One region of the Streptomyces sp. NPDC059917 genome, then DNA from elsewhere that is predicted to be linked to it. Evidence: riboswitches for the same ligand, from Rfam matches in the RefSeq annotation. Region 1 holds a riboswitch; the other holds the start of a gene.
The links. A riboswitch is a leader RNA that binds a small molecule or an ion and turns the genes downstream of it on or off. The one in region 1 is predicted to bind S-adenosylmethionine.
Positions count from the first base shown of each region.

Region 2: another riboswitch for S-adenosylmethionine. It lies ahead of thrC (threonine synthase); the one in region 1 lies ahead of ACFWAR_RS24550 (aminotransferase class V-fold PLP-dependent enzyme).

Region 1 is NZ_JBHWLC010000045.1:14,417-20,547, reverse strand. It holds gene ACFWAR_RS24560 (rhomboid family intramembrane serine protease) at 1-713, shown strand, start outside; gene ACFWAR_RS24555 (Lrp/AsnC ligand binding domain-containing protein) at 710-991, shown strand; gene ACFWAR_RS24550 (aminotransferase class V-fold PLP-dependent enzyme) at 1,420-2,814, opposite strand; SAM riboswitch class IV at 3,040-3,156, opposite strand; gene trpD (anthranilate phosphoribosyltransferase) at 3,253-4,317, opposite strand; gene ACFWAR_RS24540 (cytochrome bc complex cytochrome b subunit) at 4,464-6,092, opposite strand; gene ACFWAR_RS24535 (Rieske 2Fe-2S domain-containing protein) at 6,089-6,131, opposite strand, start outside.
Region 2 is NZ_JBHWLC010000030.1:49,878-56,008, forward strand. It holds gene groL (chaperonin GroEL) at 1-892, opposite strand, end outside; gene ACFWAR_RS19120 (cold-shock protein) at 1,220-1,426, opposite strand; gene ACFWAR_RS19125 (ubiquitin-like small modifier protein 1) at 1,821-2,096, opposite strand; gene thrC (threonine synthase) at 2,130-3,416, opposite strand; SAM riboswitch class I at 3,434-3,584, opposite strand; gene ACFWAR_RS19135 (glucosyl-3-phosphoglycerate synthase) at 3,778-4,728, shown strand; gene ACFWAR_RS19140 (trehalose-6-phosphate synthase) at 4,775-6,131, shown strand, end outside.

The DNA of each region.
Region 1 (6,131 bases):
GGTGGCCGGCCGTCCGCGAGGCCGCGCGCGGCCCGGTGGTGACGTACGCGCTGATCGCGGCCTGCGCGGTCGTCTTCATCCTCTCCCCCGCCTCGGGGATGAACCCGGTCTACGGCACGGGCGAGGACCTGGTGGTGGCCGGGACCGCGTACTTCCGGCGCTGGGGCGTCGTACCGGACGAGCTCTTCACCGGCACCGCGCGCGCCGCGCTGACCCCGCTGACCGCGCTCTTCGTCCACGGCGGCTGGCTGCACCTGCTGGGCAACTGCCTCTTCCTCTACGTCTTCGGGGCGATGACCGAGGAACGCATGGGGCGCGCCCACTTCCTCGTCTTCTACGTGAGCACCGGCTACCTCGCCCTGGCCGCGTACGCGGCGGCCAACGCCTCCTCCGACCAGACCCTGGTCGGCGCCTCCGGGGCCATCTCGGCCGTCCTGGGGGCCTTCCTGTGCCTCTTCCCCAAGGCCCGGGTCACCAGCCTCTTCCCGTTCCTCTTCTTCGTCCCGCTGCGCTTCCCCGCCTGGATCGTGCTGATGTTCTGGTTCGGCCTCCAGTGGCTGGCGGCGCAGCGCGCGGGGAGCGGTCCCGGAGTGGCCTACCTGGCCCACGTGGTGGGCTTCTCCCTCGGGTTCCTCTACGCGTGGGTGCGATATCGGCGTACGACTAGAGTGAGGCGACCAGCGACGGCCACCGAGGGAGACAGCCAGCCGTGATCACCGCGATCGTGCTCATCAAGACCAGCGTGGACCGCATCCCCGAGATCGCGGAGTCGATCGCCGCGCTGGACAACGTCAGCGAGGTCTACTCCGTCACGGGCACCTACGACCTGATCGCCCTCGTCCGCGTGCCGCGCCACGAGAACCTGGCGGACATCATCCCGGGCCGCATCAGCAAGATCCCGGGCGTCGAGGCGACGGACACCCACGTGGCGTTCCGCACGTACTCCCAGCACGACCTGGAAGCGGCCTTCGCGATCGGCCTGGACGCCTGACACCTGGCGGCGGGCGCCCGTGCCCCGGCACGCCTCAAACGCCGGCGGGGCTGGGTGTGGACCCCTGACCGGGGTCGGGGGTGGTCGCGGCGGCGTCGCCGCGCCGAGGTGGAGCGTCTCCTCGGCTCGCGGCCGCGGCCCGGTCGGAGACAGCGCCCGGTGGTGACCGCTCGTCCTGCGGGGACGCCCCACCCCGTCGCGACGCCACCGCCACGACGCCGGACCACCGCGCGGGGTGCGGCTGGGACGGGGGCACGCAGGAGTGTCCCCGCAAGGACGAGCGGTCCCCGCCGGGCGCACTGTCCGACCGGGCCGCGGCCGCGAGCCGAGGAGACACTCGTGCGGGTCACCGGCCCGGCCGCGCCCCGCCCGCCCCGACCCCGGTCAGGGGTGTGCGCCTCGGCCCCGTCGGCGTTCGAGGCGGGCCGTCAGACGGCCGGGACGCAGCGGCCCTCTTCCGTCCGGTACGTCCACTGCGCGCCCTGGGCCACCAGCTCCCGCACGGCCCCCACGAACCGCTCCACGTGCTCGTCGGGCGTACCCGCACCGAAGCTGACCCGGATCGCGTTCAGCGAGCGCTCGCCCGGCTCCGCCTCCGGCGCCCCGCACTCGCCCGGCTCCTGCGGCGCACTGCCGAGCAGGGTCCGCACCAGCGGGTGGGCGCAGAAGAGCCCGTCACGGACGCCGATGCCGTACTCGGCGGACAGCGCGGCGGCGAAGTGCGAGCTGTTCCACCCGTCCACCACGAAGGAGATGACGCCGACCCGCGGGGCGTCGTCACCGAAGAGCGACAGGATCCGCACCGCCGGGACCTCGGCCAGGCCCTCGCGGACCTTGGCGATCAGGTGCTGCTCACGGGCCACCAGGGTGTCGAACCCGGCCTCGGTGAGCGCACGGCAGGCGGAGGCGATGGAGTAGACGCCGATGACGTTCGGCGAACCGGCCTCGTGGCGGGCCGCGGTGGTGTGCCACTCGACGTCGACGCCGCCGTCCTCGCGCCGCGCCACCTTGCGCGACGCACCGCCGCCCGCGAGGTACGGCTCGGCCTCCTGGAGCCAGTCGGCCCGCCCGGCGAGCACGCCCGAGCCGAAGGGCGCGTACAGCTTGTGCCCCGAGAAGGCGACCCAGTCGACGTCCAGCTCCTGGACGGACACGGGGTGGTGCGGGGCGAGCTGGGCGGCGTCCAGGACGATCCGCGCGCCGTGGGCGTGCGCCGCGGCGGCGAGTTCCTTGACGGGCCACAGCTCACCGGTGACGTTGGACGCCCCGGTCACGCAGACCAGCGCCGGACCGTAGGGCTCGCGGTCGGCCAGCGCGCGCTCCAGCGTGGCGACGGCCTGGCCCGGGGTGCGCGGGGCGTTGAGGTAGGTGACCTGCGCGTCGCGCCAGGGCAGCAGCGAGGCGTGGTGCTCGGTCTCGAAGACGAAGACCTGGCAGTCGGCCGGGAGGACGGCGGCGAGCAGGTTCAGCGAGTCCGTGGTGGACCGGGTGAAGACGACCTGGTCGGCGGGCCGGCAGTCGAGGAACTCGGCGACCGTGGCCCGGCTCTGCTCGAAGAGGTCGGTGGAGAGCTGCGAGAGGTACCCGGCCCCGCGGTGCACGCTGCCGTAGTACGGGGCGTAGGCGGCCACGTCGTCCCAGACCCGCTGCAGGGCGGGCGCGCTGGCCGCGTAGTCCAGGGCCGCGTAGGTGACTTCGCCGCCGGTGACGAGCGGCACGGTGACATCCCGGCCGAGCACCTGGAGCGGCTCGACACAAGCGGCGTCGCAGGCGGCGTCGGCGGTCGCGGTGGCGGTGGTGGCGGCGTTCAGGGAAGCGGACATGGCGGAATCTCCCGGCAGGCAGGGGTGAATGGCTTCAAGGGGCCGTACGCGGCCGGATGCGGCGGGGTACGGAAAGGCCCCGGGAGGAAGGGGTGGCGCCGGCGGTACCCGGAGGTACGCGGACAGGACCCTGTTTCCGGGGGTGAAGAAGGGGCGAGTCGCCCTATCGCATTCGCTTGCTCACGGAAAAAGCTCCTCGAGAGACCAGGACCCCTGGTGTCGAGGGATCCGCGCTTGCCGTAAGCCTCGCTGCCTACGGCCTGGTCATCACCCGGGGCACCCCGCCACGGAAGGAGGGTTGCCGGACAGCAAGCCGGGGCCTAAACGCTGTCACTCGTGACCTGGTCAGCATCCTGCCACAAGATCCGCCGCGCACAAGCCCCGGTCCGCATGTCGGACCGGGGCATGACGCGAAATCGACGGAGCCGGGGGCGGCGGCTACGCGTTGCTCGCCTTCACCCACCGCTCCAGGACGGCCTGGGCGGCGCCCGAGTCGATCGACTGGGCCGCGCGGGCCGCGCCCGCCGCCAGCTGCTCCTCCAGCGGGCCGCTGCCCGGGTCCAGGGCCACCAGGGCGGCCGCGGAGTTCAGCAGGACGGCGTCGCGGACCGGGCCGGTCTCCCCCGCCAGCAGGCGGCGGGCCACGTCCGCGTTGTACGCCGGGTCCGCGCCCCGCAGCGCGGCGACGTCGACCAGCGGGATGCCGATGTCGCGCGGGTCGAAGCCCTGCTCGGTGACCGCGCCGTCGCGCACCCACCAGACCCGGGAGGTGGCCGTCGTGGTCAGCTCGTCGAAGCCGTCGTCGCCGCGGAAGACCAGCGCCGAGGAGCCGCGCTCGGCGAGCACGCCCGCGACGATGGGGGCCAGCCGGGCATCGGCGACACCGGTCGCCTGGGCCCGTACCCGCGCGGGGTTGGTCAGCGGGCCCAGCGCGTTGAAGGTGGTGCGGATGCCCAGTTCCTTGCGGGCGGAGGCCGCGTACCGCAGCGCCGGGTGGAACTTGACGGCGAAGCAGAAGGTGATGCCCGCCTCCTCGGCCACCTCGACCACCCGCGCGGGGGTCAGTTCGAGGTTGACGCCCAACTTCTCCAGGACGTCCGAGGCGCCGCTGGAGGAGGACGCGGCGCGGTTGCCGTGCTTGACCACCTTGGCGCCCGTACCGGCGACCACGATCGCGGACATCGTCGAGATGTTGACCGTCTTGGCGCCGTCGCCGCCGGTGCCGACGATGTCGACCGTGCGGCCGGGGACCTCGATCAGGTTGGCGTGTTCGTACATGGTCCGCACCAGGCCGCTGATCTCCGCGACGGTCTCGCCCTTGGCCCGCAGGGCGACCACGAAGCCCGCGATCTGGGCGTCGGTGGCCTCACCGCTCATGATCCGGTCCATCGCCCACGCCGTGTCGTCCGCGCCGAGGTCGCGGCCGTCCAGCAGGGCGTCCAGTACGCCCGGCCAGGTACGGGCCGCCACGCTGTCGCCGCCTGCCGGGGTCACAACGTTCATGGTCCGCTCCTGATGGGTCCACAGTCGATGGATGGGGCCCCAGCCTATCCAGCCGGAGCGGACGGCGAAGAGCCCCGTCCAGTGACTGGACGGGGCTCTTGCCGTGGCGACGCGAAGACTGACCGGAATCAGTCCGTCATGCGGAGTCAGTGGTGGCCGTGGCCGCTCTGGATCTCCTTGTACTCCTCAGCCGTGGGCTTCGGGATCTGGTTGTTCTCGCCGTAGAAGCCCTTGCTCAGCTTCGCGCGGAGCTTCTCCAGACCCTTCACCTTGCGCTCGACACCGTTCTCGTCGACCGTCGGGCCGATCTCGACCGGCTTGTACTGCTCGTACGAGGTGAGCGTGTGCAGCTTGCCCTGCGAGAGCGGCTCGTGGACCTCGACGAACTCACCGTGCGGCAGGCGCTTGATGATGCCGGTCTCGCGACCGTGCAGCACCTTGTCCCGGTCCCGGCGCTGGAGGCCGAGGCAGATCCGCTTGGTGGCGATGAAGGCGAGCACCGGGACGACGAAGAAGCCGATCCGGACGAACCAGGTGATCGAGTTGATCGACAGGTGGAAGTACTGGGCGAACATGTCGTTGCCGCCGCCGACGAGGAGCACGATGTACTCCGCGATCCAGGCGACACCGAAGGCCGTCCGGGTCGGGACGTTGCGCGGGCGGTCCAGGATGTGGTGCTCGCGCTTGTCCCCGGTGACCCAGGACTCGATGAACGGGTAGACCGCGATCGAGCACAGCACCAGCGGGAAGAGCAGCAGCGGGATGAAGACGCCCAGGACCAGCGTGTGGCCCCAGAGGTTGATCTCCCAGCCCGGCATCGCGCGGATGAGGCCTTCCGGCATGCCCATGTACCAGTCGGGCTGCGCACCGGTGGACACGTGGTCCGGGCGGTACGGGCCGAGCGCCCAGATCGGGTTGATCGAGGCGATCGCCGCGACGGCCGCGATGACACCGAAGACCAGGAAGAAGAAGCCTCCGGCCTTGGCCATGTAGACCGGCAGCAGCGGCATGCCGACGACGTTGTTGTTCGTCTTGCCGGGGCCCGCGAACTGGGTGTGCTTGTGGTAGAAGACCAGGATCAGGTGGGCCACCAGCAGGCCCATCATGATGCCCGGCAGCAGCAGGATGTGCACCGAGTAGAAGCGCGCGACGAAGTCGCCGCCCGGGAACTCCCCGCCGAACAGGAACATCGACAGGTACGTGCCGACGACCGGGACGGACAGGATGGCGCCCTGCATGAAGCGGACACCGGTGCCCGAGAGCAGGTCGTCCGGCAGCGAGTAACCGGTGAAACCGGTGAACATGCCGAGGAACAGCAGCAGGAAGCCGAAGACCCAGTTGACCTCACGCGGCTTGCGGAACGCACCGGTGAAGAACACGCGCATCATGTGCACGACCATCGCGGCGACGAAGATCAGCGCCGCCCAGTGGTGGATCTGGCGGATCAGCAGACCGCCGCGCACGTCGAAGCTGATGTCCAGGGTCGAGGCGAAGGCCTCGGACATCTGGACGCCCTGCATCGGCACGTACGAGCCGTGGTACACGACCTCGTTCATGCTCGGGTGGAAGAACAGCGTCAGGTACACACCCGTGAGGATGATGATGATGAAGCTGTAGAGGCAGATCTCACCGAGCATGAAGGACCAGTGGTCCGGGAAGATCTTGCGCATGTTCGCCTTGGCGAGGCTGTAGATGCCCAGGCGACCGTCCGCCCAGTCGGCTACGCGCTCACCGGCAGGCGCTTTGCGCTCCGTCGTTTCAGTGGCAGTGCTCATCCGCGCTCCCAGAATGCAGGACCGACGGGCTCTTCGAAG
Region 2 (6,131 bases), on a different contig from region 1:
CCGTGCCGCCCGTGAGGATGGCGATGTCACCGAGCATGGCCTTGCGGCGGTCGCCGAAGCCCGGGGCCTTGACGGCGACGGACTTGAAGGTGCCGCGGATCTTGTTGACGACCAGGGTCGACAGGGCCTCGCCCTCGACGTCCTCGGCGATGATCAGCAGCGGCTTGCCGGACTGCATGACCTTCTCGAGGAGCGGCAGCAGGTCCTTGACCGAGCCGATCTTCGAGTTGACGATCAGGATGTACGGGTCGTCGAGGGACGACTCCATGCGCTCCATGTCGGTGGCGAAGTACGCCGAGATGTAGCCCTTGTCGAAGCGCATGCCCTCGGTGAGCTCGAGCTCCAGGCCGAAGGTCTGCGACTCCTCGACCGTGATGACGCCTTCCTTGCCGACCTTGTCCATGGCCTCGGCGATGAGCTCGCCGATCTGGGTGTCAGCGGCGGAGATGGAGGCCGTGGAAGCGATCTGCTCCTTGGTCTCGACGTCCTTGGCCTGCGCCAGCAGGGCGGCGGAGACGGCCTCGACGGCCTTCTCGATACCGCGCTTGAGGGCCATCGGGTTCGCACCGGCGGCCACGTTGCGCAGGCCCTCGCGGACGAGCGCCTGGGCCAGCACGGTGGCGGTGGTCGTACCGTCGCCGGCGACGTCGTCCGTCTTCTTGGCGACTTCCTTGACCAGCTCGGCGCCGATCTTCTCGTACGGGTCCTCGAGCTCGATCTCCTTGGCGATGGAGACACCATCGTTGGTGATCGTGGGGGCGCCCCACTTCTTCTCAAGGACGACGTTGCGACCCTTGGGGCCAAGGGTGACCTTGACGGCGTCGGCGAGCTGGTTCATGCCTCGCTCGAGACCGCGCCGGGCCTCCTCGTTGAACGCAATGATCTTGGCCATCTGAAGTGGTCCTCCCGGACAGCGGTGGATTGCTCCCGGACCGCGCCCGCGCCCGCGACGGACGGCCTGTGGGTCCGGCGGTTCCTTCCCGCCGACCCCGTGGGCCTCACCGACCCGGTCCTCGTTTTGGTAGCACTCTCACCTGGAGAGTGCTAACGCCAATGATTAGCACTCGGCACCCCCGAGTGCAAGCGGCTTCGAGGAACACCCGGTGAACGCCCGGGCCCGGCCCGGGCCCGGCCCGGGTCCCGCACGCACGCGGGGCCCGCATCCGTGTCTCAGGATGCGGGCCCCGCGCGTTCGTGTGTCGGTGGTCGATCGCTCCGGCTAGCCGACTGCGAGCTTGACCATGTCCGCCTGCGGACCCTTCTGACCCTGCGAGATCTCGAACTCGACCCGCTGACCCTCTTCAAGGGTGCGGTACCCGTCCATCTGGATGGCGCTGTAGTGGACGAACACATCCGCACCACCGTCGACCGCGATGAAGCCGTAGCCCTTCTCCGCGTTGAACCACTTGACGGTGCCCTGAGCCATGCCTAACTCCCCTATTACTGGCCCTTGCGCAGGACCGCACTTCGCGGACCCGGGTCAGAACTTGCGCCGGAACGCCTCGACCGGGGCTGAATGTATCCGCACCGCTGCTGTCTGCAACAGGTCATTCCCACGAGAATTCTGGACACGGCATTACATTGAAATAGGGTGAAAATTAGGAATCTTCCGGGGCAACTCGGGCCGGACAAACCGCGCCAACGACCCATAGCGCGCACGCATGTTGACTCAATGTCAACCCTTCCGCGACCCGTTCATATGCGCCGGGCAAGAACAGCGGTGGGGACTTCCCCAACTCTACCGCGCCCAACCAAGCAGAATTGCCCCCTCCGTTTCTTACCGGAGGGGGCAATTCAGGTTCTGGCGTCCGAGCGGAGGATCAGCCGCCCGCGACGGCGGGGATGATCGAGACGCCCACGCCGTCGGGCGTCGGCGTCTGCAGCCCGCTCTCGAAGCGCACGTCGTCGTCGTTGACGTAGACGTTCACGAAGCGGCGCAGCTTGCCCTGGTCGTCCAGGACGCGGGCGGCGATGCCCGGGTGGCTCTGCTCCAGGGAGTCGATGACCTCGCTGAGGGTCGCGCCCTCGGCGGCGACCTCGGCCTGGCCGCCCGTGTAGGTGCGCAGGATGGTGGGGATGCGGACGTTGACGCTCATGGCGCTACTGCCTTTCCGGGGTTCGAGGGGTGATCAGGCCAGGCCGGCGGCGCGGAAGGCGTCCAGGCTCGGGCGGATGGTGGCGGTCTGGCCGCTGTCGGCGGCCACCGCCTCCAGGGTCTTCAGGCCGTCACCGGTGTTCAGGATCACGGTCGTCAGCGCCGGGTCCAGCTGCCCGTTCTCGATGAGCTTCTTCGTCACGCCGACGGTCACGCCGCCCGCGGTCTCGGCGAAGATGCCCTCGGTCTGGGCCAGGATCTTGATGGCCTCGACGACCTGGGTGTCGTCGACGTCCTCGACGTAACCGCCGGTGCGGCGGGCGATGTCCAGGACGTACGGGCCGTCGGCCGGGTTGCCGATCGCGAGCGACTTGGCGATGGTGTCCGGCTTCTGCGGGCGGACCACGTCGTGACCGGCCTTGAAGGCGGTCGAGACGGGCGAGCAGCCCTCGGCCTGGGCGCCGAAGATCTTGTAGGGCTTGTCCTCGACCAGACCGAGCTTGATCAGCTCCTGGAGGCCCTTGTCGATCTTCGTCAGCTGCGAGCCGGAGGCGATCGGGATGACGATCTGGTCGGGCAGCTGCCAGCCGAGCTGCTCGCAGATCTCGTACGCCAGCGTCTTGGAGCCCTCGCCGTAGTACGGGCGCAGGTTCACGTTGACGAAGCCCCAGCCCTCGCCGAGCGGGTCGCCGATGAGCTCCGAGCAGAAGCGGTTGACGTCGTCGTAGTTGCCCTCGATGCCGACCAGGTCACCACCGTACACGCCGGCCATGACGACCTTGCCCTGCTCCAGGTCGTGCGGGATGAAGACGCAGGAGCGCAGTCCGGCGCGGGCGGCGGCGGCGCCGACGGCCCCGGCCAGGTTGCCCGTGGAGGAGCAGGAGAGCGTGGTGAAGCCGAAGGCGCGGGCGGCCTCGACGGCGATCGCGACGACCCGGTCCTTGAAGGAGTGCGTCGGGTTGCCGGAGTCGTCCTTGACGTAGAGCTTGCCGGTGACGCCCAGCTCCTTGGCCAGGTTCTCGGCGTCCACGAGCTTGGTGAAGCCCGGGTTCAGGTTCGGCTTCGAGGCCACGTCGGCGGGGACGGGCAGCAGCGGGGCGTAGCGCCAGATGTTGTTCGGGCCGGCTTCGATCGCGGCGCGCAGCGCCTCGGGGTCACCGGTCGGAAGGTCGTAGGCGACTTCGAGCGGGCCGAAACACTCGGCACAGGCGAAAATGGGACCCAGATCGAACCGGGTGGCGCATTCGCGGCAGGAAAGCCCGATGGCGGGTCCGAGATCGACGGTGGTCGCGGCAGAGGTGGCGACAGTCTGTACAGACATGACGGCGAGGCCCTTTCTCCTCATCTTCCCCGTGGCGCACTTCGCCACGAGACGGATTTGGCACCTTCCCTAGTCGGGGACCTCGCTGACTTTGCAAAAATCGCGAGACCGACTGGAGGGTTGCCGGGGCTTCAACGGGCCGTATCCCTCTGCCCCTCTGGATGAGCGGTATGGCGCGAACGCGCCTTGGCGGCGCACCCGTGCGTTTGTACGGAAGGACCCCCGACATGCGATGGTCCTCCGCGTTGTTCAAGACTGTAACCGAAGGCATGGATGGTTGAGACAGCCGTCCGAACCGCGAGATGGATCACATTTCGGCCATATCGGTGGCCGGCCACGACTCAAGCAGGGAGTGCTGAAGGTGCTGGAAGAGGTGGAGCGCTGGCTGGGGGCCCGCTCCTGGTCCGCCACCGATCGACCGCTGGAGCGGCTGATTTCGGCCAAGCGGGCATCGGGCATCAAAGTCAGCGTCGTTTTGCCCGCGCTCAACGAGGAGGAGACGGTCGGCGCGATCGTCGAGGTCATCCGCCGGGACCTGATGGACTCCCTGCCCGTCCCGCTCGTCGACGAGCTCGTCGTCATCGACTCCGGCTCCAGCGACCGCACCTCGGAGGTCGCGGCGAAGGCGGGCGCCCGCGTGGTGCACCGCGACGACATCCTGCCGCGGGTCCCGGCGGTGCCCGGCAAGGGCGAGGTGCTGTGGCGCTCGCTGCTGGTGACCAGCGGGGACGTCGTCTGCTTCGTCGACGCCGACCTGCGCGACTTCTCCGCCGCCTTCGTCTCCGGGATCGTCGGCCCGCTGCTGACCGAACCGGACGTGCAGTTCGTCAAGGCGATGTACGACCGCCCGCTCGGCGACGCACCCGGCCAGGGCGGCCGGGTCACCGAGCTGGTGGCGCGCCCGCTGCTGAACCTGCACTGGCCGCAGCTGGCCGGATTCGTACAGCCGCTGGGCGGCGAGTACGCGGTGCGCCGCTCGCTGCTGGAGCGGCTGCCCTTCCCCGTCGGCTACGGCGTGGAGCTCGGCCTGCTGGTGGACGCGCTGCACACGGCCGGTCTGGACGCGCTCGCGCAGGTGGACGTCGGCGTCCGGCTGCACCGCCACCAGGACGGGCGGGCGCTGGGCCGAATGGCCGCCGCGATCTACCGGACCGCGCAGCTGCGGCTCTCGCGCGGGCACCTCGTACGGCCCGAGCTGACCCAGTTCGAGCGCGGCCCGGACGGCTTCGAGCCGCACACCTACCCGGTGGACACGGTGGAGCGGCCGCCCATGCGGGGCGTCGAGGAATACGCCCACCGGCGCGTGGCATGACGCCACTCACAGTTTGAGCGCGGGCCCGCCGGGCTAGGTTGCCCGCATGGCCTTCTCGGTACTCGTCGCCGCCAATCGCGGTCCGCTCTCGTACGCCCTCGACGCCGACGGGAGCCTCAGCGCCCGGCGCGGCGGGGGCGGCCTCGTCTCCGGCCTCGCCACCGCCCTCGCCCGCCAACCGGACGCCCTGTGGATCTGCGCGGCGCTCTCGGAGGCGGACCGCGAGGCCGTCCGCCGCGGGGTCGCCGAGCCGGGCGTGCGGATGCTGGACATCGACCCCGAGGTCTACGACGACGCCTACAACGCCATCGCCAATTCGGTGCTCTGGTTCACCCACCACCACCTGTACGACGTCCCGCGCGAGCCGGTCTTCGACGCGGCGTTCCACCGGGCCTGGGAGTCGTACGTCGCCTACAACCGGGCCTTCGCCGAGGCGCTGGCCGAGGAGGCGGAGCGGGGCGCGCGGGTCCTCGTCCAGGACTACCACCTGGCGCTGGTGCCCGGGATGCTGCGGGTGCTGCGCCCGGACCTGCTGATCGCGCACTTCACGCACACGCCCTGGGCGTCCTACGACTACCTGCGGATCCTGCCGTCCTACGTCCGCGAGGAGCTGGCCTGGGGGATGCTCGGGGCGGACCTGGTGGGCTTCCACACCGGGGCGTGGGCGCGGGCGTTCCTGGACGCGATGGACCTGGACGACGCGTACGGGACGGCTTCGCCGGGCGGCCCGCAGGGCACGGAGATCGCGCACCGGCGCTACACGGTCTGGTCGGGCCGGACCACCTCGGTCCGGGTCTTCCCGCTGGGCGTGGACGGCGACGAGCTGCGGGCGCTGGCCCACCGGCCCGAGGTGAACGACAAGCTGGCCGCGCTGCGGACGGAGGTCGCCGGGCGCAAGGCGATCGTCCGGGTGGACCGCACGGAGCTGTCGAAGAACATCCTGCGCGGGCTGCTCGCCTACCGGGAGCTGCTGGTCACCCGGCCCGAGTGGCACGGCCGCGTGGTGCACCTGGCATCGGCCTACCCCTCGCGGCAGGACCTGGCCGTCTACCGCGCGTACACGGAGTCGGTGCGGGAGCTGGCCGCGGAGATCAACGCGGAGTTCGGCACGTCCGACTGGCAGCCGGTGCTGGTCTCGGTCGAGGACGACTTCGCGCGCTCCCTGGCGGCGTACCGGCTGGCGGACGTGGCCCTGGTGAACCCCGTGCGGGACGGGATGAACCTGGTGGCCAAGGAGATCCCGGTGGTGTCGGAGGCGGGGTGCGCGCTGGTGCTCTCGACGGGGGCGGGGGCGTACGAGGAGCTCCGCGAGGACGCGCTGACGGTGAACCCGTACGACGTCACGGAGACGGCGCTCGCGCTGCACGCGGCGCTGTCCATGCCGGAGGCGGAGCGCGCGGAGC